One region of the Paenisporosarcina sp. TG-14 genome, then DNA from elsewhere that is predicted to be linked to it. Evidence: riboswitches for the same ligand, from Rfam matches in the RefSeq annotation. Region 1 holds a riboswitch; the other holds the start of a gene.
The links. A riboswitch is a leader RNA that binds a small molecule or an ion and turns the genes downstream of it on or off. The one in region 1 is predicted to bind S-adenosylmethionine.

Region 1 (4,218 bases):
CCAAGGGATTTTGAATGGAACATCGAATTTTATTTTGACTGAAATGCGCGAACAGAAACAGTCTTTCCTTGAAGCATTAAAGCTAGCTCAGCTAAATGGATATGCGGAAGCTAACCCAAGCAATGATATTGATGGGTTTGATGCGTATTTTAAGCTTATGGTGTTAAGTGAAATTGCATTTGGTGAACAGCCTGAACAAAAATCTGTCAAAATAAATGGAATTACTGACATAACAAGTGAACAAATTGAGATGGCTGAAAAGCTTGGATTACATTTTAAGCATATTGCTTCAATTGAAAGAAAAGAGGATCGTCTTTTCGCTTCGGTCATTCCTACACTTGTGTCAAAGTCACATCCATTCTACCATGTGGAAGGTGTTGAGAATGCAGTCCATGTAAAAACCGATCTTGTCGGTGGGATTACTTTACAGGGTCCTGGTGCTGGAATGTTTCCAACTGCAAGTGCAATGATTGAAGACCTTGTTCAAGTTTTTCAAAGACAATCAACACTAGGAAACAGTCTGAAAAAGAAGTCAATCATTAAAAAGGAAGCGAAGGATCAAGATATATCTTATTGGATAGTAAGTAACCTCAGGAACCATTTCTCTTTAAGTGTTATTGCCTATTATGATCAGCTTTCTGAGGGAGTTTATTCTATTAAAGCCACCAAGTCCCAATTATTTAAGCTTTGCGAGCAAAATGATGCGTTGATTTCTTATCCAATATTGGGCTCTTATAAGCTGAAAAGTGAGCATGAAAAAGAAGTGTTACAGCTTCAAATCGATTAATTTTGCACGTTATCCTCAACTCTACAATGACAGGAATTGAAGTAAGCTTAGTAGAGGATAACTGTAACAAAAATACTCTATCAATAAATTATCTGACGACTCATATCACTTAATTAGTTTCATGAAGTTCTATAAAAGTATAGGTATTTCAAGTGAAACCAATCTTGACTCTTACTAAATCCTGAACACTTCCATCATTGGCACTTCTAGTATAGACTCTTAAGTCACCTGTGGAGGTTGTAGGTTCACGATCAAATTCTACATTCGTAGAGAAATAACCGTATTCAGGTCCTGCTGCACTAGCTGTAATGAAATTTTCTGGTGAAATCACGTTGCCAGCATCGTCAACGATTGAGTACAACACATTTGCTTCAAAAACCCTTGCTACACCTTCGATTAAGCTACCTGATTGAATATTATCTCCCGGTAATGGACGATTGCCTAAAATATTTCGTGAAGAAGCCAGCGGCAAAATTAAACGATAACCTGGATAAAGGACATCTGGAGAAAAACTGGCTCTTCGATCATTGGCTTTTATTATATCTTCAATTCGAATGCCAGTTTGACTAGCAATTCTGTATAATGAATCTCCAGATTGGATTTCATAAATAAAAGCAGGAACGAGTATCGGTTGGTTCAGATAAATTAGATTAGGATTGGCAATTTGACTATTAATTCCTAATAAAAGATCGAACTCGCCAGAAAACTGTTGACTTATAGATAACAGTGTATCACCTGGAGAAACAATATAATAAACTTCATAACGATAGCCGTATCTACCTCCCGGTACAATGAGAAGCTGACCTGGGAAAATAAGACCCGGATCTGTAAATGGGGGGTATAGTGAATTGGCTTGCTCAATCGCAGGGACTGTACTACCTAAACGGGAAGCAATACTGTATAAGGTATCTCTTGGCTGAACAGTATATAAATAATTTGTGGTTTGTATAGCAGTCATTTTTTAACACTCCTTTTTATACAAGGTATTCGCAGTGTGTCAAATTAATGTCAATAATATTGTTATAAACTTCCTTCAATAAACGGCACCAGCTGGGATAGACGAACTATAGCGATCGATTATGATCAACAACCCTTTTTTAATTCAAAAATAAAAGAACCGAATTTTCAGAAAAAGGTTGACTTCTTATTGCAAACTTATTTATAATCCTTAACAAGAGACTTTGAATTACCAACTTAATATACTCTTATCCAGAGTGGCGGAGGGAATAGGCCCTGCGATGCCCGGCAACCAACGAATTTTATCCTAATTCGGCAAGGTGCTAATTCCTACAGATTGATTTTGATCTGAAAGATAAGAGGAGGATCTCAGGAACCCCCTCTTCTTATGAAGGGGTTTTTTAATTCCTTTTTTAAACTTATTGACTTTTCACTGTGGTCACTAGAAAACTAAAAACATAAAAAAAGAGGAGAGATTAAAGATGACAAATTCAACAAACCCTACTGAAAACTATGGTATTGAGACATTACTTCTACACGGTGCAACGAGCCCAGATCCAACAACTGGTTCACGAGCAATTCCGATTTACCAAACAACTTCTTTCGTTTTCGACAGCACTGATCATGCGCAGAAGTTATTTTCACTTGAGGAAGCAGGAAATATTTATTCACGTATTGGTAATCCAACAGTTGCTGCATTTGAAGATCGTATTGCATTGCTTGAAGGCGGAGTTGGAGCGGTTGCTGTTTCTTCTGGGATGGCTGGCATCACGCTTGCTATATTAAATCTAGCCAGTGCAGGTGATGAGATAGTAGCTGCAACAAATCTATACGGAGGAACGTATAACTTATTTTCATCAACGCTTCCACGCTATGGAATTAATGTGAAATTAGTAGATCCATCTGATCCTGAAAATTTTAGGAAAGCTATTACAGCAAAAACAAAAGCAGTATTTGCTGAAATAATCGGTAACCCAAGTTTAAATGTGTTAGACGTTGAAGCTGTTGCAAAAGTAGCGCATGAAGAAGGTGTTCCATTAATCGTCGATAGTACATTTGCGACACCTTATTTAAATAAACCGATCGAGCATGGTGCAGATATCGTGGTCCATTCAGCAACAAAATGGATCGGAGGACACGGAACAACGATTGGTGGGGTGGTTGTTGATGCAGGGAAATTCAAATACGATAATGGAAGATTCCCAGATTTCACAACACCGGATACAAGCTACAATGGACTTCGATTTGTAGATTTAGAAGAAGCGGCATATATTGCAAAGTTCAGAGTTCATTTATTGCGTGATATTGGAGCTTGCTTAAGTCCACAAAGTGCATTTTTACTATTGCAAGGCCTTGAAACATTGCATTTAAGAATGGAGCGTCATGTTGAAAATACGCAAGTTGTTGCAGAGTATTTAGAACAACATCCAGCTGTGGAATGGGTGTCATATCCGGGCTTAAAAAGTCATGCATCTCATGAATTAGCAAAAAAATATTTACCTAAGGGTGCCGGTTCAATCATTGTATTTGGTATTAAAGGCGGTAGAGAGGCTGGACGGAAAGTAATCGATCACACAGTTTTATGGTCTCATGTTGCAAATGTTGGAGATGCAAAATCTCTAATTATTCACCCAGCATCAACTACTCATGCACAATTATCTGCTGAAGGTTTGGTGGCGAGTGGCGTCTTAGAGGATCAAATTCGTTTGTCAGTTGGCATTGAAAATGTAAAAGATTTAATTGCGGACTTAGATCAAGCAATTAAACAGGCGTCTGAAATAGCTGTTCATTCTTAATTTTGTTTAACTATACCTATATGAAAGAAGTTGATTCCCCGTGAGTCACAATGGATTGAAAATTGAGATCGAACGGAGAGAAGATACAGTTCACCTAGATCCAATCACACTTGAATCTGGAAAGGTTCTCAACAATGTTTCGCTTCGTTATGAACGAGTCGGAAACAAGGATCTTCCAGTGGTTCTTATCTGTCATGCATTGACTGGAAATCATGTCACTGTGGGTACAAGTGAAGAGCCAGGGTGGTGGAATGGATTTATTGGATATGATGCACCTGTAGATCTTAATCATTATCAAGTGATTACGTTTAATATATTAGGTGGATGTGGTGGTTCTACTGGCCCTGCTTCACCCCTAAATGAGGAATTAAACTATCGTTTAACCTTTCCTTTCGTATCCGTCCGAGATATGGTGACAGCTCAGCATCAAGCACTTAAAAAGCTCGGAATCAATAAAGTTAGAGCAGTTATTGGTGGGTCGTTAGGTGGAATGCAAGTACTAGAGTGGGGTGTGTTATTTCCCAACTTCATGGATCAACTATTTGTGTTGGCTGCTACTCCATCACTAAGTGATTATGGTATTGCGTTTAATCGCATAGGAATTCATGCAATTGAACAAGACCCTCGTTGGGATGAGGGGAATTACGTTAAGTCGAGTGATGTAAAAGGATTTGAAGT
Region 2 (4,218 bases), on a different contig from region 1:
CTTAACTCTTCACATTTTTCAATGAGAAAATCTCTTGCAATTACTATGTCTGCAAGCTTAGCCGCTTCTAGGTCTGTAATTGAATCTCCGATAACTATGCTAGTAGCATCTTTAGGAAGAAGATTTCGCATGATAGACGGTTTGCAACAACCGCACCCTTGACTAGCACAAGTTTCATCACATCCAAAGGGGAAAATAATTTTAATAGTATCTTCAGAAAAGTCAGCTATGTTGCAATAGATGTCTTCAAATGGACCATATGGCTCTAGAAGAGGTTTGACGAAAAAATCAATTCCTCCACTAACGATATACAGGGGGATATTGTGTTTTTTTGTATAGGTAACAAATTCTCCAAAACCTTCACGAATCTGCGCTTCTTCAAGTACGTATGAAATTACTTCATCCTTTAGTGAAGACGGCAGCAGTGAAAACATCTTTCTAACTCCCTCTTCAATTGAAATATTTTGTGCTAAAATATTATCTTTTGTTGATTCCCATTCAGGGGGATTAAACTTTTTCATAATATGAATAATGTTGTCCTGAGTCGTTACAGTCCCATCAAAATCACAAAAAATAGTTAGATTTTTCATTTGTCACTTCCCCATAATTTAAGTGCTTCTCTTAATTCATCTTGTTCTTTAACTACTTCCGACAATTCTTCACCTTCTAAAACAGCATCAATTGCTTGTCTGAATGCTCGTCCACCACCAGCTGCACCTGACGGATGTCCGTGCACACCACCGCCAGCATTAATCACACAGTCAATTCCATAATCCTGAACTAGTAGCGGGACTAGCCCCGGATGGATACCTGCAGATGGAACTGGAAACGTTCGTTTAAAAGTGGTTTCTTTCGTCAATTCTTCAGCAATTGCAAGGGCTACATCTTTTTCTAGAGCTACACTACCATATGGCGATGGGAAGAGTGACAAGTCCGCACCTAAATAGCGTGTTAACTTCCCGAGGAGTAGTGGATTAGATACCCCGTAAAATGCAGAAGAAGTGAAAGCTCCACTAAATGCTGGATGAGCCATGATTGGTAATTGAATTTCTTTGTCTTCGGCTAACTCTTGAAGGACATCAAGTCCATACGTATGAACATTGAATAGTAAGGCATCAGCCCCTAGCTCACTCGCCCTCTTCGCCTTACCTCTTAGTTCAGATGTTCTCCCTGTTAAATTAATTGCATACAAAGTTTTATGTCCAGTTTCTTCATATACTTGTTGTAATACTTTTCTACCTCTTGTTATTCGCTTTTCAAATGGAGTATGATGATTTTCAAATAAAATCTCATCATCCTTAACAAGATCAACTCCCCCTAAAGCTTGCTCTCGTAATTGCGCTACCAAATAATCTATGTCCCTACCAATTACTCCTTTAAAAATACTCATAACCAGTGGTCGTTCATGAACATTAAGAATAGTACGAATTCCCTCAATCCCGAACTTAGGACCTGGAAAATTACTTTCTAGTTTCTTTCCAAATTCTAAGTCTAGTAATTTCACTTTACCGTCTAGAGACAGCTTTCCGAAAACAGTCGCCAAGATCGCTGGTATATCTGACGTGAAATTTGCGCTAGGATAAGAAATTTTCACTTCTGCTTTAATTTCTTCCGGTGTTATTGGGTAAGATTCGTCTACAAACTCTTTTATTGATACGACAATACCTTTATGTTTTTTTAGTTGTTGTTGATCGAGCATCGGTAAATCCGTCCAAGATCCAATTGTTAAACCAAGTGCAATTCCTTCTGCCTTTTTCTCAAAAGAACCAGGCTTTCCATAAAGCTGATAGCATGCTGTTATTTGGCTCATGTTGAACTCTTCTCCTTTTGTATGTATGTATTAACATCAGTTTTAATTTAGTTGACACAAAAAAACCTCATCATAATAAGAAGAGGTTAACAGGATAAACGTCTTCTTATCTCTCAGCAATAAGCTGTAAGAATTAGCACCGTGTCCAAAATTGAATCGGTTGCCGGGTATCATAGGGCTTGTCCCTCCACCTGCTCTAAATAAGAATAATTATATTAATTTTAGGATAAGAAAAAGTAGGAGTCGTTATTGTGTAAAATGCCACGCTTTTCTTAAAAATGAATTTGTTTGATTATTTCATCAATTAGATTGATTGTCAATCATTTATCAATATTTTTATTTCCCTGGAAATAGTTCACAGAATTTTCCGCTAAATATAGAATTGCCAAGAAATAGAAATAAGAAATGAGCATTTTATACGTCAAATAAGTTTTATTTAAATAAAACTTAGAATAAGAAGAGATATAAGCATGAACCTTTGACTGAAGAAAAAACAGCTTCATATGAAATAAAGTAATTTATCACACTTACACTAAATAGAGGAATTGACTTTAGCTCCTTTTTTCTTATAATGGATGTGTAAGAATTATAACATTATGAAAAATGAAACGCTCTCAGATGCATTACTTCATTTGCATTTTTATTATTAAGTTTTATAAATACCGTTCGATTCTCGCATAATATTATAAAATATGAATATCCTTTAAGAGTAGACCCATTTAATAATAGATTAATACTTTATTAAAATTATATAATCTTAAAGGGTAACTTCACCATTGCATTATTAAATACTTATTGTAAATGACTTGGTACATCAGTCGTTTCCTTGTTTATTGTTTCGGTAAAGATATTCTCTTGAGAATATCTTTGGTTATTCAAATTTAATTTGCCGGATTGAATTAATTGAATCAGGTTCCGTATATCTTCTTTTGTTGCAGGCTGTTTAGCTTCTTTTAATAAGTATCCTAATTGCCCACTAGACTCAATTGTTGCAATTTGAACATCATTAATTGAAGTAATACCAGATTGCCGAAGTCTGGCTTCTAACTTATCCACCGGTAAACGGAGCTTCTTTAAGTTCTTCTCGTTTAAAACACCGTTTTCAATTACTGGTAAAGCTTTGCCTGAAAGTGTTGTTTCAGCTATATCAAATTTTACTTGAAAGTATTCCGTAATTATTAGGCTTAATACTAATACGGCCGCTACGCCAAAAGTTGTCCAGAGTCCTCGTCCTGTGACAGGCTGGATAAGCAATGTACCGATTCCAATCATTATTACTGTTTGAGGAATCGTCATCTGAGATATTGATTTTCTACCACTTACCCTTAGGATTAGTGTACCAATTACGAAAATAAGAACTGTTTGCCAAATCAAGTTTAGATCCATACTTGAACTCCTTTCCATTTCCGATTAATACATATGTTGGAATGTTCTTCTATGTGGAACTATAAGTAAATGCCCATGACAGATACATTTTAAATAATGAAAGTTATAACACTTACACTACACAAATTTTGTCATGAGCTACTTTTAAATTAACGTTTAAGAATTAGTACTATTCAGTTGAGTTTTGTACTATTTTATTTCTCGAAAATTTGATGAATTACTTCATTCGGTTGACTATTATTTAAATTTTTATATATACAGCTCGCTGGTTTATCGCGCAATGTTTCGGAGAAAGCAATTGCTAATTCTGCTTCACCCGCTACATGTATTTCACTCCAACCACGACTTTTTTTCAGCTGCTCTACATTTGTACCCATCTCCTTATAGAATCTGTACAAGTTTTCTCTAAGGCGTGATTCTAAGAAGTCTACTTTACTGCTCCCAATTACATGTTGACCATCAGGGTCCATGTTTTTCTCTTCTCCCCATTCTTCAAGATTCGCATCAAATATGTAGACCAATTCATCTTTGATGGATCCCATAGCGGTATCGAATATGCGAACTTCCCCAAAGCTTGGCAAGATAATTCCTGCTTCCGGATATGCTTTATACATATATTCCATCTCTTCAAGCACTGGATGGTCTTCCCAATGAAAGCTTGATTTCACAGGTACTTGCACATAATAAACTGACCACAGTGGAGGGTTCTCTGATGCAAAAATCACGACTCCTTTGTGTAAATCATTTCGATTATCTCCGATTTCATCCATTACTTTTTTCTTGAGTTTTTTAAAAGATTTCAATTCTGTATCATTATTGGAAGCTGCTAAATACTTGTCTAAATCCTTCAAACCGTTTTTCAAATGAATTTTCCATGCACCATTCAACTGTTCAGGGTCACCTGGATTAGTGTTCAAATATACACTCAATACACTTCTCTCACCACTGTGATATTCTTTTAAATACTGAATTTCTTCTTTCAATCCCATAAGTCATGTAACCTCCTTAAATTCCTCTACATT

Region 2: another riboswitch for S-adenosylmethionine. It lies ahead of C406_RS0100475 (2,3-diketo-5-methylthiopentyl-1-phosphate enolase); the one in region 1 lies ahead of C406_RS0104930 (O-acetylhomoserine aminocarboxypropyltransferase/cysteine synthase family protein).

Annotation. Positions count from the first base shown of each region.
Region 1 is NZ_AMGD01000012.1:18,767-22,984, forward strand. Features, by position in the region: gene C406_RS0104920 (homoserine dehydrogenase) at 1-787, shown strand, start outside; gene C406_RS0104925 (LysM peptidoglycan-binding domain-containing protein) at 936-1,745, opposite strand; SAM riboswitch class I at 1,990-2,106, shown strand; gene C406_RS0104930 (O-acetylhomoserine aminocarboxypropyltransferase/cysteine synthase family protein) at 2,227-3,540, shown strand; gene metX (homoserine O-acetyltransferase MetX) at 3,596-4,218, shown strand, end outside.
Region 2 is NZ_AMGD01000002.1:27,242-31,459, reverse strand. Features, by position in the region: gene C406_RS0100480 (2-hydroxy-3-keto-5-methylthiopentenyl-1-phosphate phosphatase) at 1-590, opposite strand, end outside; gene C406_RS0100475 (2,3-diketo-5-methylthiopentyl-1-phosphate enolase) at 587-1,810, opposite strand; SAM riboswitch class I at 1,914-2,017, opposite strand; gene C406_RS0100470 (DUF421 domain-containing protein) at 2,603-3,196, opposite strand; gene C406_RS0100465 (VLRF1 family aeRF1-type release factor) at 3,391-4,185, opposite strand.